One region of the Glutamicibacter sp. BW77 genome, then DNA from elsewhere that is predicted to be linked to it. Evidence: riboswitches for the same ligand, from Rfam matches in the RefSeq annotation. Region 1 holds a riboswitch; each other region holds the start of a gene.
The links. A riboswitch is a leader RNA that binds a small molecule or an ion and turns the genes downstream of it on or off. The one in region 1 is predicted to bind S-adenosylmethionine.
Positions count from the first base shown of each region.

Region 2: linked by a shared signal. The riboswitch ahead of CIK74_RS10975 (acyl-CoA dehydrogenase) and the one ahead of CIK74_RS16750 (acyl-CoA dehydrogenase family protein) in region 1 are both predicted to bind S-adenosylmethionine.
Region 3: linked by a shared signal. The riboswitch ahead of CIK74_RS07340 (flavin reductase family protein) and the one ahead of CIK74_RS16750 (acyl-CoA dehydrogenase family protein) in region 1 are both predicted to bind S-adenosylmethionine.
Region 4: linked by a shared signal. The riboswitch ahead of CIK74_RS12460 (aminotransferase class I/II-fold pyridoxal phosphate-dependent enzyme) and the one ahead of CIK74_RS16750 (acyl-CoA dehydrogenase family protein) in region 1 are both predicted to bind S-adenosylmethionine.

Region 1 is NZ_NRGT01000082.1:35,003-43,705, forward strand. It holds partial or broken gene CIK74_RS16735 (aldehyde dehydrogenase family protein) at 1-218, shown strand, start outside; gene CIK74_RS16740 (sugar diacid recognition domain-containing protein) at 215-1,276, shown strand; gene CIK74_RS16745 (GntP family permease) at 1,539-2,900, shown strand; SAM riboswitch class I at 3,380-3,470, shown strand; gene CIK74_RS16750 (acyl-CoA dehydrogenase family protein) at 3,525-4,751, shown strand; gene CIK74_RS16755 (acyl-CoA dehydrogenase family protein) at 4,785-6,014, shown strand; gene CIK74_RS16760 (hypothetical protein) at 6,047-6,286, shown strand; gene CIK74_RS16765 (LysR substrate-binding domain-containing protein) at 6,505-7,422, shown strand; gene CIK74_RS16770 (MFS transporter) at 7,465-8,703, opposite strand, start outside.
Region 2 is NZ_NRGT01000065.1:36,770-42,000, forward strand. It holds gene CIK74_RS10970 (LLM class flavin-dependent oxidoreductase) at 1-1,241, opposite strand, end outside; gene CIK74_RS10975 (acyl-CoA dehydrogenase) at 1,305-2,639, opposite strand; SAM riboswitch class I at 2,656-2,755, opposite strand; SAM riboswitch class I at 3,021-3,128, shown strand; gene CIK74_RS18790 (hypothetical protein) at 3,128-3,280, shown strand; gene acs (acetate--CoA ligase) at 3,277-5,231, shown strand, end outside.
Region 3 is NZ_NRGT01000051.1:36,473-45,175, reverse strand. It holds gene dnaB (replicative DNA helicase) at 1-1,300, opposite strand, end outside; gene CIK74_RS07340 (flavin reductase family protein) at 1,949-2,449, opposite strand; SAM riboswitch class IV at 2,556-2,671, opposite strand; gene CIK74_RS07335 (PQQ-dependent sugar dehydrogenase) at 2,861-3,964, shown strand; gene CIK74_RS07330 (acyl--CoA ligase family protein) at 4,123-5,727, shown strand; gene CIK74_RS07325 (dihydrofolate reductase family protein) at 5,816-6,394, shown strand; gene CIK74_RS07320 (hypothetical protein) at 6,525-7,478, shown strand; gene CIK74_RS07315 (acetyl-CoA hydrolase/transferase family protein) at 7,547-8,703, opposite strand, start outside.
Region 4 is NZ_NRGT01000073.1:21,968-30,670, forward strand. It holds gene CIK74_RS12450 (DUF1852 domain-containing protein) at 1-950, opposite strand, end outside; gene CIK74_RS12455 (LysR family transcriptional regulator) at 1,073-2,014, shown strand; SAM riboswitch class I at 2,247-2,337, shown strand; gene CIK74_RS12460 (aminotransferase class I/II-fold pyridoxal phosphate-dependent enzyme) at 2,426-3,727, shown strand; gene CIK74_RS12465 (cystathionine gamma-synthase) at 3,727-4,926, shown strand; gene CIK74_RS12470 (HNH endonuclease signature motif containing protein) at 4,986-6,719, shown strand; gene CIK74_RS12480 (bile acid:sodium symporter family protein) at 6,903-7,907, shown strand; gene CIK74_RS12485 (Gfo/Idh/MocA family oxidoreductase) at 7,988-8,703, opposite strand, start outside.

The sequences.
Region 1 (8,703 bases):
TGCGCCAAGCCATCGGCAATGGCTACGGACTGAATTCGATCATTTTCACCCGAGACATCTCCGAGGCGTTGCTGATTGCGAAGAAAATCCAGGCTGGCAATCTCCGCGTGAATACCGGAGCCGGCATGGACGCGAACATGCCATCTGGCGGTTTCAAGCAGTCCGGCTGGGGTATGGAAAGGGTCCCAAGGCCTCGGACGGCTAGGATAAAACCATGAGCGAACAGGAGCAGCCCCGGTTAGGCAGCGCACTGGCGCAAAAGGTCGTCGACACCATCGCGCCGACGATTAACCGCCATGTCAATATCATGAATTCCCACGGGGTGATCATTGCTTCCACCGATGCGGCCCGCATCGGAACGCATCACGAGGGCAGCGCCGAGGCGATCCGCCGCAACCAGATCATCCGCGTCAGCCAGGCCGATGGCAGCGCCGGAACCCAGCCCGGGGTCAACGTTCCGCTCACATTGGATAATCAGCTGTGCGGGGTCGTCGGCGTCACCGGAGCCCCGCATGAGGTCGAGCCGCTAGCCGATCTGATTGCACTGACCGTGCAGTTGCTCTTCACCCAGGAACGCGAGCACTCGCGCAGTACCCGCCGTGAAACAGAAGCCCGGGACATTATCTCCGCGTTGCTGGCCGGATGGGCCGAGCCAGAAGCCATTGACCGGAGCCTGGCAGCGCACGGCTTGCGCGGACCAACGCAACTGGAGGCATGGATCCCGCGCAGCGCGCAGGATCCATTGCTGGATGTGCCGGCCGTTGAGGGCCGGCGCACTTCCTGGATCAACCTCTCCGGTGCGTTCTGGCGGATCCGGCTGGCGAACGAACCGGCCTTCGAGGAAGACCAAGGCGCAACGGAGCGCTATCTTGCCTCCGCCCCGGCAGAAGGCGCCGGACACCTGCTGGCCGAAGCCGAAGCCCTCCGTGCCCTCGTGGCGCTCCCGGCGCTGATACCCCAGCGACGAAACCGGGAGATCTGGAGCCCGGAAATCGCCACCGCTATCGCGCGCACACCGGCGCAGAGCCTGAGCCATATTGCCCGGCCCGCCCGGGACTTGAGCGAAGAGCAAGCGAAGACGCTGCTGGTCGTCACTGCCGCAGCATCGATGACCCAGGCCGCAACCGAACTGCACATACACCGCAATACCCTAGTGCAGCGTCTGGAGCGCGTAGCCCTGATCGCCGGGGTGGACATCCGCCACACCGGCCAGGCGGTGCGGCTGCAGCATGCCATCTACGCAGCGGTCGCCCTAGACCAGAAACACATATTCTAGGAATTTCCGGCATAAGAATATGGGCGTGCGCCCATAGGTGATTGAGTCCGCAGTCCCTAGTATTGGCAAGATGCTCGAAGTTGAGCGCCCGCTGAACCGGTCCTCCCGGCCGAAACAACCTTCGCAGGAAAAGCCTGAGCAGCTTGACCTGGCGGAATAGCGGGCGGCAGCAACGGGCCGGAACTCGCACCCAGAACGACCGCCTGCGCCATTGCAGGTTCGGGCTGGGGGCCACAGATATTGGCAAAGGAGCCAACTCGCCGTGTATGAACTCCTCGTTCTGCTGATCCCCGTGGTGGCCATTGTGCTGGTCACCGCACGCTGGAAAATCAGCCCCTTCCTCGCCCTCATCGGCGCGGCCATCCTCGCGGCCTTCGCCTACAAGATCCCCATCGCCGAGGTCGCCTCCACGGTGACCACCGCCTTTGGCAGCACCATGGGCAATATTGGCCTCGTAATCCTCTTCGGCACGATGATCGGCATCATCCTGGAGCGTTCCGGGGCCGCGATCTCCATGGCCGATGCGCTGATCAAGGTGCTGGGCACCAGATTCCCCAACCTGACGCTGTCGCTCATCGGCTACATCGTTTCCATACCGGTCTTCTGCGACTCGGGCTACGTGGTGCTCAACTCCCTGCGCAAGGCCATCACCCTGCGCACCGGTGTTTCCACGCTGGCCACCTCCATTGCCTTGATGACCGGCCTGTATGCCACCCACACCATGGTCCCGCCGACCCCAGGACCGCTGGCAGCCGCCGAGTCCATCGGCATCGCCGACAACCTCGGATTGATCATCGCCATCGGCCTGCCGGTGGCAGTGGTCTCGGCCATGGCCGGGCTGTTCTATGCCAGCCGCTTCAACAAGTCCACGTGGACTCCGCTGCCATCCGAGGATGAGAACGACATCTCCGAGCTCGATTACGAGCAGCTGCGTGCAAGCTTCGGCAAGCTGCCAAGCCCTGGCTTGGCCTTCCTGCCGATCCTCGTTCCGCTGGTCTTGATCTGCGCGGCATCGATTGCCAAGCTTCCATCGCATCCCTTCGGCGAAGGCGCCGCACTGGAAGCACTGTCCTTCATCGGCACCCCGGTGATCGCGCTGATCTTCGGTTTGCTCGCCGCGACCTTGCTGCTGAACGGCAATAAGAAGCTTGCCGACTTCAACGAGCAGATGCACGAAGCCGTGCGCACCGCGGCGCCCATCCTGCTGATTACCGGTGCCGGCGCAGCCTTTGGTGCTGTGCTGGCAGCCTCGGAGCTGACCACGATCCTCTCCGATTCGCTCAGCGGCTTGGGTCTCGGACTGGCTGTGCCATTCCTGATCGCCGCGGCATTGAAGTCGGCGCAGGGCTCATCCACCGTGTCGATGGTGACCACCTCGGCGCTGGTCGCCCCGATGCTCGGATCCCTCGGTCTGGACTCCGAACTGGGCATGGTGCTCAGTGTCCTGGCAGTTGGCGCCGGCGCGATGGTCGTCTCGCATGCCAACGATTCCTACTTCTGGGTGGTCTCCCAGCTCAGCCGCATCCCGGTGATCACGGCCTACAAGACCTTGAGCGTGGCCACCGCCATCCAGGGCACCGCCGCATTTGCTACCGTCTGGATCCTCGGGGCATTCCTGCTCTAGTAAATCCAAGAAGCCTGCATAAACCAATAACCGCGCCATCAGTGGATGGCGCGGTTATTGGTTTAACTGGCGGGATGGCCGCAATAGGCAAGGCTGCAACTTCGAGCACAGCCCAGCTTTCCCCATTGACTTGCTGGCAAGGATTACGGGCATGGGAACAATGACCGGCAATCCGGCCATCTGGGATGCCTGATCGCTGGATCCATGATCCACCCCCGCATTCGCTGACGCTTATCGCTGTCGGCTAATTGAGAAACCGAGATCCCCCTGACAGGTGCCCGGTCGATTGATGCTGGATCCGGATATCAAGCTCTCCGATCGCCGATGACGTAACCTCCAGAAGTATGACGGCGTCCCAGCGCCTTCGGGGCGGTCCAAGTCCGCCGGAAATCTCGCTTTGTGACGACTTCTGACCGACTATTCCGTCGGATGACGTGCTCCTTCCATCCGCTCATGCCGCGGTGTTTCACTCGAAGTACCAACCATCCAGAGCGGCTGAGAGACCTGGCTCGACGACGCCGCAGCAAGCCTGCATTCGGCAGCTAGTGCTAACGCCAGGTTCGATGGATCAGCAGAAAGCAACTTTCTGCTTCCTTCGGAGCAAGACTCTAAGGGAGAACGAAAATGACCGTACTGAGCACGCAACTGCCCCGCGTTCCCTACACCGGGAGCGCAGACGAGGCCGAGCTCGCCCACTGGCGCGAGATCGCCGAGCAGGTCGCGGCCACCCTGGCCGCGGACGCGCTGGAGCGCGACCGCAAAAACGAGCAGCCCTTCGCCGAGGTGCAGCTGCTGCGCGAGGCCGGGCTGCTGAACCTGCTGGTTCCGGCCGAATTCGGGGGAGCCGGAGCGCACTGGGCCACCGCTTTTGAAACCATCCGCATCCTGGCCGCGGCCGACGGGTCCATCTCCCAGCTGCTGGCCTACCACTACATCAACCAGTCCGGCATCGCCTTCTACGCTCCGGCCGAAGCCCAGGCCGAGTGGTGGCAGCGGACCGTGGCCGGAGGCTGGCTCTGGGGCGATTCGGTGAATCCGGTGGACCCACAGCTGACGCTCACCGCGGAGGACGATGGCTTCCGGCTGAACGGTTTCAAGCGTTTCTCCACCGGCTCCGGAGTCGGCGAGGTGATCGTCGTCAACGCCGAGGTCTCCGGAGGCCCGCGACACGGCGAAGTGTTGGCCTTCGTCCTCCCGCGCAACCGGGAAGGGCTGGAAATCGTCGATGACTGGGACTACCTGGGCCAGCGCTTGAGCGCCTCGAACTCGCTGAAGTACCACAACGTGCGCATCGAGGCCGCCGATCTGCTCGGGGCGGTGACCGACGAGCCGGTCTCCACCCTGCTCACCCCCGGGATCCAGCTGGCCTTCGCGAACTTCTACCTGGGCATCGCCGAGGGCGCGTTGGCCCGCGGCAAGCAAATCCTGCTGGGCCGCAAGAACGCCTGGTTCCTCTCGGCGGCGGAGACCTACTCCCAGGACGTCGTCTTCCAGCGCACCGTGGGCGAGCTGAAGGCGCGCACCGCCGCGGTGGCCGCCCTGGCCGAGAAGCTCGGCCGCAAATTCGATGCGCTGCTGGCCAAGGCGGGGAATGTCACCCAGCCTGAACGCGCGGCGCTGGCGGTGGAAATCGCCGAGGCCAAGGTGGTCTCCACCGAGATCGGCGTGGAGGTCGCCAACCGCATCTTCGAGGTCACCGGTTCCTCCTCTACGCAGAATGATGTGGGCCTGGATCTGTTCTGGCGCAATGTGCGCACCCACTCGCTGCACGACCCGGTGGACTACAAGAAAATCGAGGTCGGCGCGTACTTCCTGCGCGGGGAAACCCAGCCGCTCTCGCTCTACACCTAAACCTCAACCGCACCCACGGATTGGACCGAACTGATGACCGTACTTGCCACCGCCAACCGCCTGGCTGAATTGAAAACCCGCTTCGCCCCGCACTTTGAAAAGATCGCCGCCGGCGCCGCCGAACGCGACCGCAGCGGAGAACTGCCGCACCAGCAGGTGGCCGAGCTGGCCGCCGCCGGCTTCGGCGCATTGCGCGTCCCGGTCTCCCACGGCGGGGCAGGGGCCACCTTGGCCGAGCTCTTCGAATTGCTCGTGGACTTGGCCGCCGCGGACTCCAGCATCGCCCAGGCCTTGCGCGCCCACTTCGCTTTCGTCGAAGACCGCCTGGTAGCCGCCCCGGGGCCGGGGCGCGACAAGTGGCTGGCCCGCTTTGCCGCCGGGGAGTTGGTGGGGAATTCCTGGACCGAGATCGGCACCGTGAAGGTGGGCGAGGTGATCACCAAGGTCACCCCGGATGGCGAGGGAGGGTTCCTGGTCAACGGCACCAAGTACTATTCCACCGGCTCGATCTTCGCCGACTGGCTGGATACCTACGCCGAGCGCACCGATACCGGCAAGCGCGTGATCGCCGCGGTCAACCGGCACCAGCCCGGCGTGGTGCTGGCCGATGACTGGGACGGCTTCGGACAGCGCACCACCGGCACCGGAACCTCCACCTTCACCGACGCGGTCGTCGCCGAAGAGGACCTGATCGACTTCGACACCCGCTTCAAATACCAGACCGCGTTCTACCAGCAGGTGCTGCTGGTTGTGCTGGCCGGGTCCGCCAAGGCCGCCGAACGTGACTTCGCCGCCGAGCTGAAGGCCCGCAAGCGCACCTTCAGCCATGGCGCCGCCAACGTGGCCGCCGAGGATCCGCAGCTGCTTCAGGTCATCGGCGAGGTATCCGCCACTGCGTTCGCGGCGGCCGGAACCGTGGAACGCGTGTCGCAGTCCCTGCAGGGAGCCTATGAAACCGCGTTGGCGCGGCACGAGGGCGAAGTGACGTTGGAGGAAGACGAGGCGGCCAATGACGCGGCCGAGCTGGCCAGCGCGCAGGCCCAGGTGGTGCTGACCCCGCTGGTGCTCAACGCGATCACCCACGCCTTCGACGCGTTGGCCGCTTCGGCTACCAGCGTTTCGAAGAACCTGGACCGGCATTGGCGCAATGCCCGCACCGCCGGAAACCACAATCCGTGGGTGTTCAAGGCCCGGCTGATCGGCGATCTGGCGGTCAACGGCACCGAACTGCCGCGTGTTTGGGCCATCGGCGCCTCGAAGTAGCATCCAAAGACCAGGCAGGCCCAGCATTCATCTTGAGTGCTGGGACTGCAGCGTGCAGCGCATCAATGACCGAGCAGCTCTCCGGCACCCCCTGGGTTCACCTCGCCGGCAACAACTCTCAGCAGATAAAGCTCTGGGGATTCGCGGTCCGCGGCGGCCTTCCGATAACAGGCAGCGCCCGGACTCGGCGATTGCCTGATTCCGTAGCGGACGTCACCGTCTACAACTCGATGCTTGCCGAAGACCAGATGGATCTCGAGGCGCGGTGCTGATCCCTTCCGGAAGAGGGCTCTCAGCGTATTTCTGAAGGTACTGCGTTGCGGCAACCCATGCCCTCGTCAATAGGCCGGCATGCCTGAAGATCACGGGCATTTCCATCGTAGGCGTCCGTTCCAAGGGGGCTCCGAGCAGGTTGTTTCGAACGGCTGCGCGCAGCGTGCTTTATGGAATCTGCTTCGGCGGGTCTTATGCCGCTGGCTAGACTGTGTGGGTGATCAACTACACCCTGCGTCAAATACAGTATTTTGTCGCCGTCGCCGAAACCGGGTCCATCTCCGCGGCTGCTGGCGCCTGCCACATTTCGCAGGCCGCCATGTCGCAGGCGATGGATGAACTTGAACGGGTGGTTGGATCGCAGCTGCTGGTGCGGCGCCGGGCGCGCGGCGTGGTCCTCACCGCGGTGGGTACGGACTTCCTCCATGATGCCAAGCAGCTGGTGCGCCATGCCGAAGAGGTGCAGGACCAGATCGTGGAGCGCCAGACCAAGCTTTCCGGGCCGCTGGTCATCGGCTGCTACTCCTCGCTGGCAGCCTTCTGGATTCCGGTGATCTGCGAACGCTTCACCAACGTGCACCCGGACCTGCAGGTGACCCTCATCGAGGGAGACGGCGCCGAGCTGCAGGAACGGATGCTGCAAGGGCATCTGGATGCGGTGCTCACGCACACTCGGCATCTCCTGCCCCATGTGGGGTGGCGCCGCGTCATGTCGGGGCGGCCATATGTCCTGGTCGGAGGCAATCACCGCCTGGCCAAGCGAGGCAGTGTGGCCCTGTCGGAATTGGCGGGAGACGATTTTGTGTCCCTGGACATTCCGACGGTACGCGACAACCAGCTGGTGAATCTGCGGATGTCCGGGCTGGATCCCAAGGTGCGTTGGAGTTCGCAGAGCTTCGAGGCCGTGCGCGGTTTGGTGGCCCGGGGGTTGGGCTACACGGTGCTGGTGCAGCGGCCTCCGGTCAATCTCAGCTATGACGGACTGCCGCTGGCAATCCTGGAAATTGAGGGTCCGGTCGGCGAGAGCGATATTTGTGTCGCCTATACTGCCTCGGACCGTCCGAGCCTGCGGCTGCGCGCATTCCTCGACTTCTGTGAAGAAGTTGGAGCCGACAAAGAAAACAGGGCTGGGTAGAGTCCTTGCGACTCCGGCCAGCCCTGGATCCTGTTCAGCGGACTACAGGTTTTCTGCTTCGAGATCCGCCTCGCGGCCCTCTTTCACTCCGCGTATGGCGAGCCCGGCGACAATGAATGCGCCCGCCCAGACGGCACCGGCGATCCACAGCGTTCCGCCACCGAGCAGCACCAAGCCGGTGACGATCATCGGGGTGAAGCCTGCCCCCACGGTGGAGGAGAGCTGGTACACCAGCGAGGCGCCGGTGTAGCGGATCCGGGTGGGGAACAGCTCGGCGGTGAACGCGCCGAAGGGTCCGAAGATGGTGGCCTGGATGATGCCGTTGGCGATGAACAGGGCGATGGCAAAGAGCCACAGCTCGCCCATTTCCAGCATCCACATGATCGGCAGGGCCATGACCGCGCCGGCGGCTATGCCAACCATCATGACCGGGCGGCGCCCGAGCCTGTCGGAGTAGCGGGCGGCGAACCAGATGCCGACGACGGTCAACGCAGCGCCGATGGCTTTCACATTCAGCACGGCCGTGCGGTCCATGCCAACCTCTTCAACCACATAGGCGACGGCCCAAACGGTCATCAGGCCCTGCACCGTGTAGGAGCTCATGCCGACCAGCGTTCCGCGGATCACCGAACCGGGGTACTTGGTGATGACCTCCAGGAATGGGGTCTTGCGTTCTTCGGCTTTGTCTTCCAAGGCGAGGAAGAGCGGGGACTCGGCCACCTTGAGCCGGATGATCAGGCCGATGCCTACCAGCGCGATGCTGATCAGGAACGGGATGCGCCAGCCCCAAGCCAGGAACTGGTCATCGGGCAGGATGGAGACCGCGGAAACGGCGAGGGTCACCAGCACGGCGCCGGCCGGCCCGCCCATATTCGCGAAGCTCGCGGCGAAGCCGCGGCGTTCCTTCGGAGCATGCTCCAGCGCCATCAGCATGGCGCCTCCCCATTCGCCGCCCACGGCCAGGCCCTGGACGATGCGCAGCGTGATCAACGCGATCGGCGCGATCATGCCGATTTGCGCGGCCGGAGGCAGCAGGCCGATCAGCGTTGAGGCGCCGCCCATCATCACCATCGAGGTAATCAGCACGCCCTTGCGGCCCACCTTGTCGCCGAAGTGGCCGAAGACGATTCCGCCCAGCGGGCGGGCCAGGTAGCCGACGGCGAGAGTGGAGAAGGAGGCGAAGAGCGCCACGCCTGGGGTGAGCCCAATGAAGAACACCTTGTTGAAGACCAGCGAGGCGGCCGTGGCGTAGAGGATGAAGTCGTAGAACTCGATCGCGCT
Region 2 (5,231 bases), on a different contig from region 1:
ATGTCTTCAAAAGTTGCCGGAGTAACCGCGTAGGCCAGGTTGAAGCCGTCTACGTCGGTGTAGTCCACCCAGTCGATGAGCTTCTCGGCAACTTCAGCACCGGAACCGACGGTGATTGGACCGAACCCGCCAACGCCGACCCACTCGGCCAACTGGCGGATGGTCCATGGCTTGCCGGAATCGCCGCTGGCCTTCTGGAAGGTCTCCACGGTGGACTGGATGGCGTTGGACTTTACGTTCTCGCCAATGACGTCATCTGGACCGTATTCGGAGAGGTCAATGCCCATCCAGCCAGACATCAGCACCTGAGCGCCTTCGATATCCGCGTAGGACTTGTAGTCCTGGTACTTGGCTTCCGCCAGCTCGGCGGTCTCATCGGTGATGATGGTCTGCATTGCGAAGATCTTCACGTCGTAGCGGTCACGACCGGCTGCCTGGACCGCATCGCGGATCTTGGCTACGGCAACTTTGAGGGTCTCACGGGTTGGGCAGGTGACGAAGACCGATTCGGCGTTTCCGGCGGCAAATTTGATGCCGCGGCTAGAAGCTCCGGCCTGGTAGATCACCGGGGTACGCTGGGTGCTTGGCTCGGTGATGGCGATGCCCGGAACCTTGAAGTACTTTCCTTCATGGTTGATCGAGTGCACCTTAGCCGGGTCGGCATAAACGCCGGTTTCCTTGTTGGCCTGTACTGCGTCGTCTTCCCACGAACCTTCAAGAAGCTTGTAAACAACCTCTAGGTACTCGTCTGCGTGATTGTAACGCTCATCGTGTTCCATCTGGTCTTCCTGGCCCATGTTCCGGGCAGCGGACGGCAGATAACCGGTGACTACGTTCCAGCCCACACGGCCTTCGGTCAAGTGGTCCAGGGTGGCCAAACGGCGGGCGAAAGCATATGGGTGCTCATAGGCGGTGCCAGCGGTGACACCAAAACCGAGGTTCTCGGTGACTGCGGCCATCGCTGAAACCAGCATCATCGGATCGTTGACCGGAGCCTGCGCGCCGGTGCGTAGTGGGCTTTCGTTGGAGCCCTTGTACACGTCGTAGGTGCCCAGCACATCGGCGAGGAACAGTCCGTCGAACTTGCCCTTTTCCAGCACCTTGGCCAGGTGTGTCCAGTAACCCAGGGTCTTGTAGGTCGAGGCCTTGTCAGCCGGGTGACGCCACAGTCCTGGTGACTGGTGAGCCACGCAGTTCATGTCGAAGGCGTTAAAAAGGATTTCGCGCTTGTTCTCGCTCATTGGTGTACCCCTATCCATGGAAATGAATTCTTGTAAATCTAACGGTGCGTTCAAAAAACTTGTTTAGCTTCCAGAAAATTGTGGTGTTCCAGAAACCGTTCCGGTGACCGAGAGCCGTTGGGGTTGCACCCCATTGATCTCGTAGTCCCCTACGATGCGTGCCTTATAAATTGCCGGGTTATGCGTTGCGATGGTGCGTGCGTTGCGCCAATGCCGGTCCATGTTGCAGCTGTTGCGTGTAGCCGATGCCCCGAGCCCGTCAAAGAGTTTGCTCGTCGCCCCGATCACCAAGGGCTGCACAATGGTCTGGGCGCGGTTTGCCGCCAGCTCGCACACGGCGAAGCGTTCCTCGGAGTTCAGGTTCGCATCGGCCATCGCCGATTCGACTTCCAGCACCGCCCCCATGACCACGGAGTCGGCGGCAAAAACTTCGGCGGATACCTCACCGACCAGCTGCAGTACCTGTGGTTCGCGGTGTACCGGAACCCCTGTTCCGGTACTGAAGCTGCGGGTACGTGCCTGAACCGAAGATCGCAGGTCGTTTAGTGCGGCCCGACCAATTCCGGCTTGCACCGCCATGAGTACCAGCTGGAAGATTGCGGCCTCCGGGTCGGTGGGATCTTCGGGCATGAAGGTATCCACCGGAACATTGTGGAATTCGGTACTGCCGGTACCGGTCAGCTGCTGACCAAACCCGTCCCAGTCATCAAGGATCTTCACACCACTGTGTTGCGTTGAAACCACGGCGATCTGGCGACCAGGGATCTCTGGGTGGGCTACCGCAACGGTGGTCCAGTCCGCAAAAATGGTACCGGTGCAATAAAATTTGCGGCCGTTGACCAACCACCGCGAGTCTTGCTCAGTTACCTTCGTGTTCAGTACGCCCAGCGCGTTTCCGCCCTCTTCGGTATAAGCATTGCCAACGATCTGGCCGGCGCTGATTCGCGTAGTCCACTTGCTGCGTAGCACTTGGTCTTCTAAGCGCACCACATTTTCTACGAAGGCAATATGGGCTCTCCAGAGTTGTGCCACGTGCGAATCAGCTTCGGCTAGCTCAATAAGCAACCGAAACACATCGCTTAGCCGTGCGCCATGACCACCTTCGGCAATGGATAGTCGCAACGCGCCGAAGCGTTCACGATTAAGCAGCCCGACCTGTTCGAAGGGGAGTATCCGTTGCCGGTCACGCTCACTAGACCCGGCGGCAATCTGTGCGAAGACGGGACGGAAGATATCTGCAAGTCGTTCATACTGTTCATCTGCGCCAGAACCTGGAGTTATTTTGAGCAATTGTCGTGTGGGTAGCTCTACAGGCAGCTCATCAAGCTCCGCAGCGTTACCGGCCACAGACGGATCGCTAAGCGCATTAAAGTCGCCAGCTAAATCGCCAAATGACATCAAAAGTCCTCTATTCTTTCCATCGGTTCTGGCTGTAGCACCGTCCCGGGCCAAAAAATGGTGGGTGGTTGCTGCGACGTCTTCGAGCCAAATCTCTCGGTCGCTCTGGATGGTTCGTAATCATTTGTAGCCTGAGAATTACGTTGCCTTCAACCCGGCAAGTCATATTTCTTCGTGCTGGCATGACCCTTGAATTGCATCAAGGACTCCACTTATCCGGCATAGTCGAACGCCACACCCAGCGTTTCGCGATTTTTCAGCCAAATACGTTGTTGATGAAATAAAAATCGAAACATCTTGATGATGTGACGTAGTTATCGAATATTTTTCATATTACGACGGATTTGCATTGAATTCGTTCGAAAGCCTGTAATGGTCATATAACCATCCCGAGCGGCCAAGAGATCTGGCTCTGTGACGCCGCAGCAACCACCACACACGATTTGTAAATAGATGTGTGGCCGGTGCTACCGCCAGGAACGATGGAGATGAATCATGGTTTTCATATTGCCCTGCCCCAGCTGGCTTACTCGAAGAAGTTGCTCGATGATGTGCCAGCAACTGGACACCCGCTAGCTAAACAACGCGCACGTAAGCACCGCAGGAACAGCCGCCCCAAACTTTTCAAGGAAACGCAATGACTATCACCAAGTTGCCCACTACAACCTCACCTGCTGGCACCGAGAACCGTCAGGAGTTCTGGGACGAAGCAGCAAACTTGCTCGACTGGGACACCAAATGGCACACCACTAGCCAGATCATTGCCGCGGACCCACAAGCAAAGCGTGGACCACAGATCTCTTGGTACCTCGGTGGCAAGCTCAACGCCGCCGTGAACTGCGCGGACCGCCACGTGGAATCCGGAAATGGCGACAAGGTCGCGCTCTACTTTGAGGGCGAGCCTGGCGATCGCATTGCGGTGACCTACCAAAACCTGCAAGATCGCGTTAGCCAAGCGGCCAACGCGCTATTGGAACTCGGTATTACCAAGGGTGACCGCGTGGTCATCTACCTACCGGTGCTCATCGAAACAATTGTGATCACCCTGGCCTGCGCCCGTATCGGCGCGATCCATTCACTGGTCTTCGGAGGTTTCTCCGCGGAGGCACTCAAATTTCGTGTGGAAGACACCAAAGCGAAGCTGCTGGTGACCACCGACGGTCAATTCCGTCGTGGGAGCTCGGTTCCCGTCAAAACCAATGCCGATATTGCGGTCTCCGGAGAAAATGACATTGAAAAGGTGCTGGTTATTCAGCGCACCGGGGACGACATTCCTTGGACCGAAGGACGCGACCTGTGGTGGCACGAAACGGTAGAGAACCAGCCCACGCACCACAAAGCCGAAGCCTTCGACTCTGAGACGCCGCTGTTCATCATGTACACCTCGGGAACTACCGGACAGCCTAAGGGGCTGGTGCACACCACCGGCGGTTACCTCACTCAGGCTGCTTATAGCCACAATCTTTTGTTCGGCAATCCTGATGAGTCTCAGCGCTCCGATGACGTGCACTGGTGCACCGCGGATTTGGCTTGGGTTACCGCACATACTTATGAAATTTATGGGCCACTAGCCAACGGTGTCACCCAGGTGATCTACGAGGGTGTGCCTAACGCACCGCATCCCGGACGCCACTTTGAAATTATCGAGCGCTACAAGGTCACCAGTTACTACACTGCACCCACACTGGTCCGCTCGCTGATGGGTTGGTTCCCCGACGGCATTCCGGACAATTACAATTTGTCCTCACTTCGTGTGGGCGGCACCGTGGGCGAAGCGGTCAATCCCGAAGCGTGGCGTTGGCTACGCGCCCAGGTGGGACGAGACACCGAGCACGGGATCCCGATGGTTGACACCTGGTGGCAGTCCGAGTCAGGAGCTACAGTACTTTCGCCGTTGCCTACCGATGCGCACTTCAAGCCAGGCTGTGCCTCGCGCGCCCTACCGGGTGTATCGGTGGACATTGTTGATGCTGCGGGAAATACCGTGGCTGCAAACGAACAAGGAAATATCGTAATTACCCAGACCGGCCCATCGATGGCCCGGACGGTCTGGGGAAATCCGGAACGTTATTACACCAGCTACTGGGAGCAATATGTTGCCCAGGGTTGGTTCCTTGCCGGTGATGGTGCCCGCTTTGATGAGGACGGGGATATCTATATCCTGGGCCGCACCGATGACGTAATCAATATTTCCGGGCACCGGCTGTCAACCATTGAGATTGAGTCGGCTTTAGTGACCCATGCAGGTGTCGTCGAGGCCGGAGTCTGCCCCACCCCGGATGCGAAGACCGGCCACGCGGCCACCGCCTTTGTGGTTCCGCTGGATAAGACACTGATCTCAGCAAACCCTGATGCGCAAACGCTTGCACGTCAGCAAGAGTTCATCACCATCCTGCGCGCAACGGTCACCGAGCAGATCGGCCCAATCGCTAAACCACGCGATATCGTATTGGTCCCAGATGTTCCTAAGACCCGTTCGGGCAAGATCATGCGCCGCCTGCTGACCCAGCTCTTCGAAGGAACCAAGCTCGGCGACACCACCAGCTTGCAAAATGAGCCGTGCATCGCCGAGCTAGAGGAGATTTGCCGGGC
Region 3 (8,703 bases), on a different contig from region 1:
TGATGGTCTTGGTAGGACCTGCACGGTGCTTAGCGATGATCACGTCGGCTTCACCCGGACGATTTTCCTTGTCATACACGTCATCACGGTGCAGCAAGATGACCATGTCGGCGTCCTGCTCGATCGAACCCGATTCACGAAGGTCCGAAATCATTGGCTTCTTGTCGGTACGTTGCTCGGAACCACGGTTCAGCTGCGACAGGGCAACCAGCGGAACGTCTAGCTCCTTGGCCAGCAGCTTGAGGTTACGTGAGAACTCAGAGACTTCCTGCTGACGCGATTCCACGCGCTTACCGGAACTCATCAGCTGGAGGTAGTCCAGGATGATCATGCGCAGCTCATTGCGTTGCTTGAGCCGGCGGCATTTCGCACGAATTTCCATCATGGACATATTCGGCGAATCGTCGATGAATAGTGGCGCTTCGTTCAGCCGTCCCATGGTGGTGGCAATCTTGGTCCACTGCGCGTCTTCTACCGAACCCTTACGCAGGTCCTGGAGCTGAATGGACGCTTCCGCCGAGAGCAGTCGCATCGCAATTTCATTGCGGCCCATTTCCAAGGAGAAGAAGACGGTAGCCATATTGTTCTTAATGGCCGCCGAGCGGGCGAAATCCAGAGCAAAGGTTGATTTACCCACTGCCGGACGGGCCGCGATGATAATCATCTGTCCGCCCTTCAAACCTTGGGTCAGCTCGTCGAATTCGTAGAATCCGGTAGGCACACCGGTAATTCCGTCGCCGGCATTGGCGGCGTTCTCGATTTCATCAACTGTTCCTTCGATGATGTCCGAGAGGCGTACGTAGTCTTCACTATTTCGGTTTTCGGCAACCTTGTAGACCTCAGCCTGGGCTTCATTCACGATGGCGTCAACTTCGCCATCTGGCGAGTAACCCATCTGCACGATACGTGTTCCGGCATCCACCAGACGGCGAAGCACCGCCCGCTCACGGACAATCTCAGCGTAGTAGCCGGCGTTTGCGGCCGTTGGTACCTGTTGGATGAGATTGTGCAGATAGGCAGCTCCACCGACGCGGGCGATTTCGCTGCGCTTGGTGAGCAGATCCGAGACGGTCACTGCATCGGCAGGTTCACCACGACCGTAGAGATCGATAATTGCATCGAAGATTGACTCGTGGGCTGGACGATAAAAATCTGTTCCACGCAACACCTCAACCACGTCGGCGATGGCATCTTTAGACAGCATCATGCCGCCGAGAACCGACATTTCGGCAGGAATATCCTGCGGCGGGGTACGACCCGCCTCAGAACCCTGACTTTCGTAGACCGGTTCCGCACTCATAACAGACACTTCCATCCCCTATTGAACCTCTGGGAAATACCCTTGTGCCCCGATGGCAACGCTCAAGCATGTCACTGCCGACCGACGCTATAGCGTCAGCGGTACCTGTGGATATATCAGTCCCAAAGCCAACACTAGGTCTCTTATCTATAGCCGTAAACTCGGTTATCCACAAGATCTGTGGATAAGCATGCTCTCGCTGTGGATGACCCTGTGCGTGACTTGGGGAGAAGCTTGTGGATTACCACACTTAAACTCATTGAACTATGAGTTGACTAGTATAAATATATTTTGACGCCTGTGGATAGAAAGTTTATTTCTTTGTAGAGACAATCTTCTCAACTTACGTTATCCACAGGATAAAGTCCGGAATTACGGTGTATTTCGCCTTATGATGGAACTTATCCACGCACTGTCCACATGCATGTGGACAGTTTTGTGGATAATCAACAGTCTTAGAAGTCGGTAGTCACAGCGACTATAAGCTACTGAGTCGTAACTTTGGGCGAAGTAATCCACAATTAAGCTCAAAGTCGCCCGCGTCGACTTGTGACGCACGGAGTCCCGGCATCAACTCGAGACCTACTGCTTAAACAGCATCGCGCCGCCGGCCTCTTGATCAAGAGGCCGGCGGCGCGAAAAAGCTATTTAGACGAATTCCGGGACCGGTAACGAGTGAAATCGTGAATCATGGAAGATCGATGGAAGATGCTCGGCCAGCTTATGGCCATGAACTTCTAGCAGTACCACCCAGTGATCTCCCGCTTCTACCTCACTATAAATTGAGGTGTCGAGCCATAGTGTGGAGTCCTCAATGAACAATGAACCATCGGCGCTACTGTGTGTATTAATACCGAGGAACCGATCGCCCTTCTTCGATGCGATCTGCCCGCAGACTCCTTCATTGCGCTCACTGAGCACTGAGACACCTATGCGGTTAGCACCGCGCAACTTTGGCCAGGTATTTGAGGTTTTCTGCACCGCAAACATCACTAACGCGGGTTCCAGTGAGACCCCCACGGTGAACGAGGAGGCAACAATTCCCGTCTTCTCACCGTCGATATCGGCGCAAAGCGCGGCAACTCCGGATGGGTGCTGCGCGAAAACTTTGCGTAACGTCAGCGCGTCAAGCTCTTGATTCAAAGACATGCTTTGCTTCCTTTACTTCATACACATCGGTACGGCGACGGTCGGCGACAGGACAAAAGCACCTACTGCTTACTTTGGCCCGCCGTCGAAGGTTTTACGCCTCGATGTGCGGTACTTGTATCGTGCGGTGTTGCACGACACCGAATCCTCACCTGGAGCACCCCGCTACCGTATAGAGGGTTGCCGGCCAGCTAGCCAGGGCTTTTGCTGACGCTCATGATTCTGATTAAACGATATTGGGCAACGTGCGTAACCGTCAAACAAATCGCTTCGCAAATCGAAATATTCGAGCTGAAATTCGATGAGTACCCATTTTTTGTTGGCAAATCAGAAAATTATTCATTTTTAGCGCTGCTCAGACTTATCCCAAAACTCCCTTGCGCATTAAACCAAAGTTGCTAGCCTGATCCCATGCGTCCCGGACCAGTAGCCATCGGTAAAACCACTGCTTACCTCGGTATTGCCCTGGCCTGCGCTGTTTCCATAACGGCCTGCACTGCGCAGCCATCAGCACCACCAGTCAACGTCTCCAACAGTGGTTCTGCATCACAAACAGCCGAACCCCGCATCGTTGCCGATGAGCTAAATGCTCCCTGGTCAATGGTTTTCGCGGAGAGTACGCTCTTGGTTTCAGAACGTGATTCTGGACGAATATTGGAAATAGACACGGAAGGAAATCAGCGGCAAGTTAGCAAACTCAACGACGTAGTTCATGGTGGTGAGGGTGGACTGCTCGGGCTGGCTTATCAACGGCCATACCTGTTCGCCTATTCGACCGCCGCCGAGGGGAATCGAATCCAGCGCTTTGAGGTAACTGGAGAGGCTGGAAATCTGAGCCTCACAAATCCACAAACGCTTATTTCAGGGCTACCTTCGGCAACGATCCACAATGGCGGACGGTTGGCCATCGGACCAGATTTGATGCTCTACGCAACCGTTGGTGATGCCGGAAATGAATCTTTGGCCCAAGACCTAGACAGCTTCGGCGGAAAGATCTTGCGACTAACCATCAACGGTGAAGTTCCGGAAGATAATCCTTTTCCCGATTCTCCGGTGTTTAGCTTCGGTCATCGTAATCCGCAGGGACTCGCCTGGGCTAGCGATGGAACCATGTACGCCAGCGAGTTTGGGCAAAACCGCTGGGACGAGCTGAACCTGATCAGAGCGGGTGCCAACTACGGGTGGCCGGTCACCGAAGGTATCGCCAATAATGCTGACTACGTTGACCCGCTCCAGCAATGGAGCACTGAGTCTGCGAGCCCTAGTGGCATGAGTATTCACCAGGACGTACTTTATGTGGCTAACTTGCGTGGTGAACGGTTGCGAATCATCGATTTGAGCTCACCGAGTGATTCCACCGAAGCCTTCACCGGCCGCTACGGAAGGTTTCGGGACGCAGTAGTCACTGCTGCCGGAGAGCTTTGGGTATTGACCAATAACACCGATGGCCGCGGTACCGCACAGGAATCTGATGACAAGATTCTCGGTATTTTTCCCGCAAAGTTTAGTCAGTGACATAGTCACTGACCGCTGAATTTCGCCCACTCGACGCAATGAGACTGCGTTTCTTTGTTTGACCCTGAGGTTCATGCCACGATATTAGATGGAAGTGCTTCAGCTCACATGGACAAATTGAAGTAAACCACAACGATGAATCGAAGGATGTCGCGCACATGGTCATGACTCAGGCAAACCATTCGGAACTCACCCCTCTGCGTTTCCTACAGCGCTCGGCCGAGGTTTATCCATCCAAGACCGCGATCATTCACGGCTCACGAAATTACAGCTACGCACAATTTGAGTCCCGTGTGCAACGCTTTGCGCAGGCCATCAAGACGCGTATTAACCCAGGTGACCGGGTAGCCGTGTTGGCCCCCAATACTCCAGAAATGCTGATGGCGCACTACGCGGTACCACTGGCAGGAGGCGTGCTGATCGCTTTAAATACGCGACTCACCGCCCACGAGCTGCGCTACATCATGGATCACTCCGAGGCGAAGCTACTTTTTGCCGACACCGAGCTGTTAGCTAATACTTCAACCTTGCGTGCCGAGATTCTGAGCCTCGAAGCGTTGATCGAGATCACCGATGACCAGTACACCGGCCAACGCCCCGAGGTAGCGGTGGACGGGACGCTAGAGGAGCTGCTTGATACTGCCTCGACGGCGGAACCGCTGGCCTACGAGGTGGCAGATGAGCGCGCACCCATCGCCTTGAACTACACCTCGGGCACCACGGGGAAACCCAAGGGAGTGCTCTACTCGCATCGCGGCAGCTACCTGAACTCGCTCTCCGAGGCGCACCACCAGGGATTCACCACCCAAACCCGCTACCTCTGGACACTGCCAATGTTCCACTGCAATGGGTGGTGCACACCCTGGGCGGTCACCGCAGCCGGCGGCACCCACCTTTGCCTGCGTGGTGTCCGCGAAGATGCAGTCTGGGATGGCATTGAAGAACTTGGCGCAACACACCTCTGCGGGGCTCCCACGGTCTGCTCGATCATTGCCGATGCGCCGCGCGCTCACCCGCTCCAGGCACCACTGCGCATCACCACCGCGGGCGCACCACCTTCGCCAGCAATTATCGCCAAGCTCCAAAAATTGGGTATCGAGGTAGTCCACGTGTACGGCCTGACTGAGGTCTATGGTCCCTACACGATCTGTGAATACCAAGACGAGTGGAATCAGCTGGGCGAAGATGAGCGTGCATCCCTGCTCTCCCGCCAGGGCGTGGGCATGCTGACCGCAGAAAGCGCCCGGATAGTTGACGAGAATATGGGCGATGTTCCCGCCGATGGACAGACCATGGGTGAGATTGTTTTGCGCGGAAACAACGTCATGATTGGCTACTACCGTGACGAAGCGGCCACAGAACAGGCATTTGCCGGCGGCTGGTTCCACACCGGGGATCTTGGGGTGATGCATCCCGACGGCTATATCCAGGTACGCGACCGGGCGAAGGACATTATCATTTCTGGCGGCGAGAACATCTCCACCATTGAGGTGGAACAGGCGTTGGCTTCTCACCCGGAAGTGTTGGACTTGGCAGTCGTGGGGGTGCCTGATGAGAAGTGGGGAGAGCGTCCGGTCGCCTACGTCATCCGAGCCAGCGGGTCCACCCTAGATGAGGAGACCTTGATCGGTTTTGCTCGGGAAAAACTTGCCGGATATAAGGTTCCACGAACCATCGTTTTCCCACAGGATCTGCCACGTACCTCCACCGGCAAGGTACAAAAGAATGTCCTGCGCGCTCAAGGGTTGAGCGAAACTAAATGACCGTGGACCGGCCTTCACTTCAGGGTTCCGGGCAGGCCCGGGCAGGCGTAAGGTGAGTTGCACTTAGCTCATTACACCGGGAGTTCTCATGCCTGCGACATATACCTTTGACGTGTTTTCGAGCCTCGACGGATTTGGCGGCGCCTCGGGAAATTGGGGTGGTTACTGGGGCAAACAAGGCCCCGAACTTCTAGCCCGCCGTTTAGAGCAGTATGCATCCCCCTGTCATATGGTTTTCGGCTCCAACACCTTCAAGCTGTTCTCACAGTTTTGGGCGCAGGCCGACAAATATTCGGATGTTGATGACCCGTGGGGCGAGGCGATGCATAAACAACCCGCCACCGTCATTTCTAATACGCTGACCGGTGTCTTGGACTGGCCCGATGCCTCGCTAGAGCGTGGTGACGCGCTAGCGGTGGTGCCGCGGTTAAAAGCTGAATCCACGGTCCCACTGCGTTCGCACGGGTCTTTGTCTATGAATAGGGCACTTATGGCAGCGGGGCTGGTTGATTTTATTCAGCTAACCATCTTCCCTGCACTGACTGGGCTCACGGGTCAGGATCCAATCTTCGCCGGCGTCGAGGATTTTGACCTTGAACTTGTGGATTCAAGGTTGCTTGATGGGCGTATCCAAGAATTAATTTATCGTCCTAGCCTGCATCATTAAGAACGTCAGGCAGCGGCTCACAAATCTCGAAGTTTGGCGTCATACTCAAAATGGACGCTCCCACAAGTAGTAATTCACTATAAGCTCGGAGATAAACACCAGATAATCACTTCTTGCTTAGGAAACTACCGTGCCACAGCGAAAAATAATTCCGGCTGTTCTTGGCGTCATCGCTGCCTTGGCAATGGTCTCGTGCACCGTGCCTCCAACGACCACGGAACCATCTAGTCCATCAGCCCACGAGTCGAAACTGGCCCCCTCGCCTCCCGCATCCCTTGCAGATCTAACCCCGCAAATGCTCAAATCCGCAAAGATTCCGTCGATGTGTGGCTTCCCAGCGGGAAAACTCGTCGACGGAGCGCTGCCTGCAAAACATCCGGAATACCCCAACGCGAGCGCTCCAACCCTTGCAGACTCGAAGCTCACCGTAGCCGCTGACCTCACCGGCGACGGGGTGAAAGAATTGGTCACGGCGTTCTACTGCGACAAGGGCGGCGTAGCGTGGCCAGCACACATCCAGCTTTTTCAGAGCACAGCGCAGGGCATCGCCCCGCTGGGTAAGCCGTTCCAGATGGGTGATGTTAACGGCGGGGCACGCGGGATTCCCAGCTCTTTGAAAGTCGACGGCAAGAAATTGGTCATCGCTGACCGGGAACTTTTGACCACCGAGCCGGCCGCAGCTCCCAGCGGACAGATTAAGGCGACCTTAGCTTGGAACGGTAAGCAGTTAGTCGCCGAGTCCATAGAAGATTTGGCTGCGACAGACCGAGGAATCTTGGATCTCTCACTGGTCAACGGAACGTGGTGTCCAGGTGATGATGTCACCGCCGAGCATTCCCCTGACTGCTTAGAAATTAAGTATCCTCAGGTCACCCATGCAAACGGTGACGTTGCAGTTCTCAACTTCTGGGTCAACAACGGTTTTACGACGTTGAACTACTCCGATGCACCGTTAGCCATGTTCTATGCACCGGGAACCAAAATTGCAGATCCTGCGAACCCGAACGTGCCGACCGGCCACTTGAACGAAGTGCGCATGTACAACAACCAGACTCAGGGATTTTACCTTCGCGAAGCTAAATAAGAGATAGTTAAAGCGAAGGCTGGACCTTGATTCAAAAGAGTCAGGGTCCAGCCTAAAGCGATCTTGAGCTACTTAGCTAAGCGCATATCACCGGTCTCGAAGAAGCGCTGATGCATGGCAAGCGCCTCACCCAACAGGTGTGGGGTGTGCTTGCCGTAGCTTTCTTTACGTGCGCGGTCGAAGTAGTCCTGCAACATCGGACGGTATTCGGGGTGTGCGCACTTGTCGATGATCAGCTGGGCGCGCTGCTTAGGTGAAAGTCCACGCAGATCAGCTAGGCCCTGCTCGGTAATCAGGATCATCGTGTCATGTTCGGTGTGGTCCACGTGGCTGGCCATTGGCACGATACCGGAGATCTTGCCACCCTTAGCCACTGAGGGGGACATGAACACCGACAGGTAACCGTTACGGGCAAAGTCACCCGAGCCGCCAATACCGTTCATCACATGGGATCCGAGCACGTTAGTGGAGTTGACGTTGCCGTAGATATCCGCCTCAATCATGCCGTTGAGCGCAATGCAGCCCAACCGGCGAATGATTTCCGGGTGATTGGAAATCTCCTGAGCACGAAGCAAGATCCGCTCACGGTAGTGATCCACGTGCTTGTTGAACTCGTCGATACCATCGGCAGACAGCGAGAAGCTGGTGGCGGAGGCAAACTCGATGGTGCCGTCCTTGATCAGCTCCAACATCCCGTCTTGGATGACCTCCGTGTAGGCGGTTAGGCCCTCGTATCCGCCACGAGCCAGTCCGGCTAGTACGGCGTTGGCAATATTGCCTACGCCGGACTGCAATGGCAGTAGCTTCTCGGTCAGTCTTCCCTGGCGGATCTCATAGTCCAAGAAATCAAGTAGGTGATCTGCGATCTGGGTACTGGTCTCGTCTACCGGAGCGAAAGGGCTCAGACGGTCTGGCGCATCAGTTTCTACGACCGCCACCACCTTGGTGACATCGATATCCATGTACTTCTGGCCGATGCGGTCACGTACCGTAGTCAGGTTAATTGGCTTGCGGTGTGGAGGCAGCGCGGTGCCGTAGTAGATGTCGTGCATGCCATCCATCGCGGCCGACTGCTGGGTGTTGACCTCGATGATGATCTGGTCTGCCATTTCCAGCCAAGTCTTATTGTTGCCAACCGAGCTGGAAGGGATCAGATCGCCTTCTGCGGTCACGCCGACCACCTCGACGATAGCTACATCGATCTTGCCGTAGAAGCCGAACCAGG
Region 4 (8,703 bases), on a different contig from region 1:
AATTGGCGATTCGGGGTGATGAAATGCTCTTCGGTGAACTTGCCTTGGATCTTGCCCAATTGGGTTCGCTCTTCGCGGTCATAAAAAACGCGGGTAGGGGAGAAGTCCTGGGCGCCGAGACTCGGGTGGTACACAGCAGGCGCTGCCGAATTGGCGTTGTAGATCTCGGGGCGGTAGATCTTCTGGAATGTCTCCATGGTGCTGATCAGGCTGATCAGCTGCAGATTGGTGTAGTCGTTGAGCAGGTCGCCACGGAAGTAGAACGCCAGCGGTGCCACGGCACCTGGTGGCATGAAGTAGCGCACGCTCAAGCCCATTTTTCCGAAGTAGGCGTCGGTCAATGAATTCTCATCCTGTTGGTATTCCAAACCGAGCACTGGATGGCTGTTGCCGGTGCGGAAATAGGTTTTGGAAGTCGAGACGCTGATGCAGACCACCGGCAACTGGGCAAAACGCTCACGGTACGCCTGTGAGTTCAAGAAATGCTGGAAGAGCTGCCCATGGAGATCGCCAAAATCTTCCGGAAGCACCGGGGCTCCGCTGTCATTACACGAAGCTGGAAGCACCACGCTGAAGTCGTAATCGCGGACATAAGAAGAAAAATTATTGCCGACTATTCCCTGGGTTCGAGTGCCGGTGAGTTTATCCACGATCGTGGTTTCAAGCACTTCTAAAAGAGGAAATTGCTGGTCGGTATTATCGGCAGAAAAATGCACATTTGCGGAAATGATTTCCAGTTCAAGAGAATAGCGGTCGCCCTGGGGATTGTCCCAGTGAGCCAAGGAATTGAACCGGCGGTTGATCATCGTCAGGGCATTGCGCAGGTTCTCTTCGCGGCGCTCTCCACGCGCCAAATTGGCGAAGTTCGTGGTGGTGCGCGAATTTGTCGAAGGGGAGTAATTCTCGTCGAATTTAGTGGTGTTAATGCTGAAATTTAATGCGTCTGCCATGATGGCCAATCTGTATTTGGGAGGCCTGGGCAGGCCGAGGGGAAGTCGTTGCGTCAATCATGCAGGGTGATTCTTGATATCGGGTAACTCGATATAACTATGGATTGATATAGACTCTGGCTATGGTTCAGGGAACAAATGGATTGACGCTGCAGCAACTTCGTTATTTCGTGGCGGTCGCCTCCGAGGGGTCCATCTCCGCGGCGGCCGACCTCATTTACGTCGCACAGCCCAGCATGTCCTCAGCGATGAAAGAGCTTGAATCACGAGTCGGGCGCACCTTGCTGATGCGCTCGGCCAGGGGAGTAACGCTCACCGCCGAAGGCGCAGAATTCCTCGGCTACGCCCGGCAGGTGCTCGAGCAAGTGGAGCTTCTCGAGCATCGCTATCTCGGTCGCCCCTCGGCCCGGCGGCTGCTGGGCGTCTCCACCCAGCACTACTCCTTTTCGGTGGATGCTTTTGTTCGGATGGTGCAGGCCAGCGGGGCCGAGGAATACCAGTTTTCGCTCCGCGAGACGCGCACCGAACAGATCATCGAGGACGTGCGCACCCTGCGCAGCGACATCGGGATCCTGTACCGCAACGACTTCAACCGGAAGGTCATCGACAAGCTGCTGCGCGAGTCCCGGCTGGTATTCCACCCGCTGTTCCTGGCCGATCCGCACATTTTCATCTCGCGCAGCAACCCGCTGGCCACCCGAACCCAGGTCACGCTCGAAGACCTCGAAGACCTGCCCCGGCTGACCTTCGACCAGGGCGCGAATAATTCCTTCTACTTCGCCGAGGAGGTGCTCTCCACGCGCTCCAGCCAACGCGAAATCCAGGTCTCGGACCGCGCCACCATCTTCAACCTCATGATCGGCTTGGGCGGGTACACGATCTCCACCGGCATCATCAGCGACGAGCTGGACCCCTCCATCGTGGCCATCCCGCTAGCGATCGAGGAGCGCATCGAGATCGGCTGGATTGATCACGCTGCCATTCCGCTCACCGACCAGGCCCAGCGCTACCTGCAAGAAGTGCGAACGGTGGTCGCCAGCTTCGGGGTAGAAGTGCTTGGCTGAGCCGCCAGCAGCGTAACCCCCGGTCATCGAGCACCGGCACATCGTCACAAACTTCCAACAAAACCTCTACATCACGCCGATTCATCTCAAAAGGTCGCGTCATAAAGTGCTGCCGGCCACCTCGTCATCATGACAACGAGAAGTCATATGAAGCCTGGCGGCCTTGTATGAAGCCGGCCGCCCGATACCGCTTGCACCGTTTGCGTCCCATGGCCAACCATGGAGGAACAACAAACCATCAAGAGCGACTAAGAGATCTGGCTCGTTGACGTCGCAGCAACCATCGGGAAACCGAAAGGTGCTAATGCCAGGAACGATGGAGCAGTTCCGAACGCGTTTTTGCGTACTGTGCTTCGTGCCGCCGCACGATGCCAATCGGTGCACTCCCTCGCAGATAATCGAGGAGGAGCCATGAGCCAGGAAACCGACGCGGTGCACGCAGGGTACCGCCCGAGCGGAGACTTCCGCCCGATGCTGCCGCCGCTGCACAATTCCGCAGCCTACCAATTCGCATCGCATGCCGAAGCGATCGAGAAGTTCGCCCTGCGCCAGGCCGGCTTCACCTACTCGCGCACCGGCAACCCCACCGTTTCGATTCTCGAACAGCGCGTGGCCGCCCTGGAAGGCGGGGCCCACGCGGTGGCCACCGCCACCGGGCAGGCAGCCGTGGCCTTGTCCCTGCTGGCCCTGACCCAGGGACCCAAGCACATTGTGGCCTCTTCCTCGCTGTACGGCGGCACCGTGGACCTGTTCACCGACACCTTCGCCGACTTCGGCATCCGCATCAGCTTTGTCGACCAGGCCGACCCGTCCGCCTGGGCCGCTGCCATTGAGTCGGACACCCGGGCGTTCTTCTTGGAGTCCGTCTCCAACCCGCTGTGCACCGTGGCCGATCTGCCCGCCATCGCGGCGATCGCCCACGAGCACAACATCCCGGTGGTGGTCGACAACACCCTGGCCACCCCGCTGAATATTCGGCCTCTGGAACTCGGTGCCGACATCGTGGTGCACTCGGCCACCAAGGGCCTGGCCGGTCACGGCTCGGTGCTCGGCGGGGTAGTGGTGGACTCGGGGAAATTCGACTTCTCCGATGCCGCCCGCTGGCCGCAGATCGCCGCCCCGCGGGTGCGGCTGAACAACACCTCGCTGCTTGAGCGCCACGGACCGGCCGCCTACGCAATGCTGGTGCGTTCCAAGTTCCTGCACGATCTGGGCCCGACCCTGGCCCCGGCCAGCGCCCAGGGCATCCTTGCAGGCATCGAGACGCTGCCGGTGCGCGCCGCCCACGTGCAGCGCAGCGTCACCAGGCTGATCGACGCGCTTGCCGAGTATCCGGGCATTGCCGCCATCCACCACCCTGCGCTGCCCGGCCACCCGAGCCACGAGCTGGCCAAGAAGATCACGCCCAAGGGCACCGGCTGCGTGCTGGCCATCGAGCTGGCCCACCCGGCCCTGGTTTCCCCGGTAATCGATGGGCTCAAGCTGATTTCCCTGGCCGCGAATGTGGGGGACACCCGCACCATGGTCTCCCACCCGGCGACCATGACGCACTGCCGGCTCTCGGAGCAGCAGCTGGCCGACGCCGGCCTGAACACCTCCACCCTGCGCCTGTCGGTCGGTCTGGAAGACCCCGCCGACCTGCTCGCCGACCTCACCCAGGCACTGGATCTGGCATTGGACCAGGCCCTGGCCCCACAAACCCAAGGAGCATGATGACTGGCTTCAACACCCTCGCCGTGCACGCCGGCCAGCACAAGGATCCGCACACCGGGGCGGTCGTGCCCCCGATCTACCAGACCAGCACCTTCATCCAGGACGGCATCAACGTGCTGCGTTCCGGGCATGAATACTCCCGCGGCTCGAACCCCACCCGCGACGGATTCCAAGAGCAGCTCACCGCACTGGAAGGCGGGACCGCCGGATTCGCCTTCGCCTCGGGCATCGCCGCCGAAGACGCGCTGCTGCGCGCAGTGCTGGAACCGGGCGACCACATCATCCTGGGCGCCGACGGCTACGGCGGCACCAACCGGCTGATCTCCAAGCTGCACGGCAAATGGGGGATCACCTCTTCCGCGGTGGACATCACCAGCCTGGATTCGGTGCGCGCCGCGGTGCGCCCGAACACCGCGCTGCTCTGGGTGGAGACCCCGTCCAACCCGCTGCTGGGCATCGCCGACCTGGCCGGCTGGGCAGCCATCGCCCGCGAGCACGGCGCCCTGCTGGTGGTGGACAACACCTTCGCCACCCCGTACCTGCAGCGGCCGCTGGATTTCGGCGCCCACGCGGTGGTCCATTCCACCACCAAGTACATCGGCGGGCACTCCGATGTGCTCGGCGGGGCCGTCATCGTGGCCGATCACCATTTCCGTGGCCAAACGCTGTCCGAAGCCGTCGGCTACCAGCAGTTCGCCGGCGGCGCGGTGGCCGGACCGCAGGATTCCTACCTGGCAGCCCGCGGCTTGAAGACCTTGGGCCTGCGCATGGAACGCCACTGCGCTTCGGCGGACAAGCTGGCCCGCTGGCTCGATGCGCAGCCCGAGGTCACCCGGGTCTACTACCCGGGGCTGGAAAGCCACCCCGGCCACGAGCTGGCCAAGCGCCAGCAGCGTGGTTTTGGAGGCATCGTCTCGCTGCAACTCACCAATGAAGCAGCGGCCCGCGCCTTCGCCGAATCCATGGAGTACTTCCAGCTCTCGGTCTCTCTGGGCGGCGTCGAATCCCTGGTCTGCTACCCGCGCGAAATGACCCACGCCTCACTGATCGGCACCGAGCTGGAAATCCCGGCCAACCTGGTCCGCCTTTCGGTGGGCATCGAGGAACCGGAGGACCTCATCAACGATCTCACCGCCGGGCTGGCCGCCGCACGCTCCGCTGTCATGAACGTCCCACGCCCCGCCATGGCTTCCGCCTAGTTATCCACATTCGTCAGCAGCACAACCCCAACATTGCGCGAAGGCACCATGCTGTGTTCATGACAGCATCCATGAACGCAGCCTTGAGGCAGCTGGCGGAGGCAGCCAGCTTGGTCGCCTCCGCCACGGCAGCGCTCGCCCAGCCAGATCTTCCCGCTGGGCACGCCGCCTACTTTGCGATGCTCACCGAACACCTCGGGCAACAGCTCACCCGCGCACAGATTCACGCCGCCGAAGCGGCACGCCGCACCGGTGCACACAAACTCGACCAAGAGTCTCTCCAAACGATCAGCGACGCGGGCCCGAAACCCACCGCGCAGGATGTGGACGCCACCGTGGGGCGCACCACCAGCGGACGCACACACTTTAGGCACACCGCGGACCTCTTGCATGGCTGGTTGGGTATCCCGTTGTCTACCGCACGGGATCGCTTGGTGCAGGCCGATTGCCTGATCGCCGGGGTCAACGATGCCGGCCAACTCACCGCACCATGGCTGCCTGAACTCGCCAAGCAGTTTACCGACGCGAACACGGACCCGCGGCTGGTCGTGGCCGCCTCAAAGAAGATCCATGCCGTGCGTAATGACTTAGGCCAGGACCACGTGCGCGAAGCGGCGAAGACAAAATTACAGGCCGACGCGGTTCACTTCATCAAAAACGAGCCGGAGACCGCGCGGAAGCATCTGTCGGATCTGGTGGCGGAGGTCAAGTCTGGAACCCGTGAAATGGAGGCGCTGCTTGCGGAAATCGGTTTTTTCAAAGTCGGCACCCGCAACGGACTAGTGGAATATCTACTTCGCGTACTGCCCGCGCAGGCCGCGGTCATCGAGGCGTTCCGGCAGCAGCTAAACAACCCGAAGACGATCGCGGGGAATCGCGACGCGCTCCGGGAGCTGGATTCTGAGCTAACCGGAGAACCAGCCAGTCAATGGGACGATGTCAGTTCCATGCCCGACTGGGCGCGAGCCGACGCCACACAGTCGGAGGAAGCCGGCGACGGGGAACTTCTTTCATCCACCGCCGAGGAACCTGACGAGCAGCCCGCAGGGCAGGTCAACAACGAACCGACCGCAGAACCGGCGGCCCGCACACCGCGCCCTGAGCAAATGGACGCACCATGGGAAAATCTGAGCCCCGAGCGGAGACATCTGATCGGGTTCATGGCGCTGCTGATGATCGATCGCACAGGTTCAGGGGGTTCGCCAGGTAAACAACCCGGGTTGGCCACCCCGCAGGTGAGCATCATCATTGACTACGAGAAGATGCTCGAACGCGGCAAGGATTTCGCGGTGACTTCCTCCGGCTTTGCCTTATCGGTGGGCGAGACGCGCGCGGCGTTATGCAACGCCGGAGTGTATCCAGTGGTGCTCAACGGCAAGAGTCTTCCCTTGGATTTGGGCCGGACACAACGGTTATATTCCAAGGCGCAGGGTCGTGCGATCCGTGCCGCCTATCGGGGTTGTTCATATCCGGGGTGCAGTATGCCTGCCGAACGGTGCGAGCTGGATCATTTGGATGCGTGGGAGAAAGGCGGCAATACCGACATCTGCTCCTCGGATCTGGGCTGTCCGGTGCATCATATTGAACGGCACTGTGGCTTGTTCCACGCGGTAAAAATTCCAGGATGCCGTCCGATGGTGTTGCTGTCTAAGGAGCTGGATCCGGAGCAGCGCTTGCGGGTGAACACGTTTTTCCTGACACCCGATGAGGCGCTGGAGGCTAACGCATTGGCCGATTCCATGACCAGGTTGTGGCGTGCAGGGAAGCTCGATGTAGAAATAGTCGACCCCTAAGCAACGAATCGCCTCGAACCGCCAAAGCTGCGCGGCCCTTGCCACCCGGCGCTCCCGGCCTCCAGACAATGCCCGGTGGCCGCGTCCGGAAAATCATGCGGCGTAATCATGTTGAGCGTGCGAATCTTGATCGTTTTGTCGTCATAATTGGCGCGAGGGTGATCGTTTTGCCAAGATGAGTTCATGTCTTCTGATCTTCCTGTTCACTCCGCACCCGAGTCGGCCGGCGAGGAACGCAACGCCAAGGTTGCCGTCACCCTCTTCCCGCTGCTGGTTCTCGCCGGCGGAGCCATCGCACTACTCACCCCCGAAACCTTCACCGGCTTCTCCAAGCTGATCAATCCGTTGCTGATGGTCATCATGTTCGGCATGGGACTCACGCTGACCTGGCCGGACTTCGCCCTGGTAGTGCGCAAGCCGCTGCCGGTGGTCCTGGGCGTCATCGCCCAGTACGTCATCATGCCGCTGCTGGGCCTGGGCATCGCGATGTTGCTGCAATTGCCACCAGCACTGGCCGCCGGCGTGATCCTGGTCGGCTGCGCCCCGGGCGGCACGGCATCAAACGTCGTCACCTACCTCGCCAAGGGCGACGTCGCACTGTCGGTAACGATGACCTCGATCTCCACCCTGCTCGCCCCGATCTTCACCCCGCTGCTCACCTTGTGGCTGGCCGGACAGTACCTGCCGGTGGACGCCGGCACCATGGCACTGTCCATCGTGCAGATCGTCCTGATCCCGGTAGTGCTCGGACTGGTGCTGCGTGCGATCATTCCGCGTCTGGTCAACGCGGTGCTGCCGGCCCTTCCATGGGTTTCGGTCATCGCGATCACGTTTGTGGTGGTCATCGTGGTCGCCGGCAGCTCGGCGGCGATTTTCAGTGCCGGCCTGCTGATCCTGCTGGCGGTCATCCTGCACAACGCCGGCGGCATCGCGCTGGGCTACGGCACCGCAAAACTCTTCAAGCAGCCGATCGCCAGCCGCCGCACCATGGCCGTCGAGGTGGGGATGCAGAATTCTGGTCTGGCCTCCGGTCTGGCCAAGCAGTTCTTCACCCCCGAGGCTGCCCTTCCCGGCGCCGTGTTCTCCGTCTGGCACAACCTGTCCGGCGCGCTGATCGCAGCGTACTGGCGTCGCAGCAGCGCAAAGAATGCTCAACGTGCGGCCGCGGAGGCGCAAACGGTGAAGTAACCAAGCCCCTGCGCACCATGCACGCAGCGCCGGCCCCAGAAATTCTGGGGCCGGCGCTGCGCGGTTTAAAACGTGGTGGTTTAGTGGGTGAGCAGATCGTTCGGGTAGCGGACCCCCACCGATGCGCGGATCGTATCGAAGAGTTCCATGGTTTTCACCGAGTGCTCCCACGGCATGGTGGGGGACGCGGTGAGTCCCTGCTGAATGCAGCGGGTCGCCTCACGGAACTCGTACCCGTAGTTCTCGCCTACCGCCTCGAACTCTTCCACGCGTGCCGGCCCGTCGGTGGGGTGAACGATCAGTTGACTGGCGTTATGCAGCGGCGTGTTGGTCGCCAGCCATCCGGCCGAACCGACCACCCGCGCCTGCTGGGGTGCATTGCCGGTCAGCGTCACCATGAGTTGCGCGTGCCCACCGGCTGCGTACCCCAGGTTGATCGCGGTTTGAGTATCCACCCCGTCTGCGTTGAGCTGCGCTACCGCCTGCACCGAATCCGGGAATCCTAGCGCACCGACGGCCCAAGTCAACGGGTACACCGCTAAATCCAATAGCGCCCCTCCGCCGGCCTTCGGGTCAAAGAGACGCCAGGCCGGATCGTATTGAGCAAGGAATCCGAGGTCCGCTTGTACCCAGCTGATCTCGCCCAGTTCCCCGGATTCGATAATCGCCAGTGCCCGGGCGAAAGCGGGGGTGAACCGCGCCCAGAGTGCCTCCATGAGGAACAGCGAGCGTTCGCCGGCGAAGTTAACAAGGGTGCGCGCCTCGGCGGCGTTGATGGTCAGCGACTTCTCGCAGA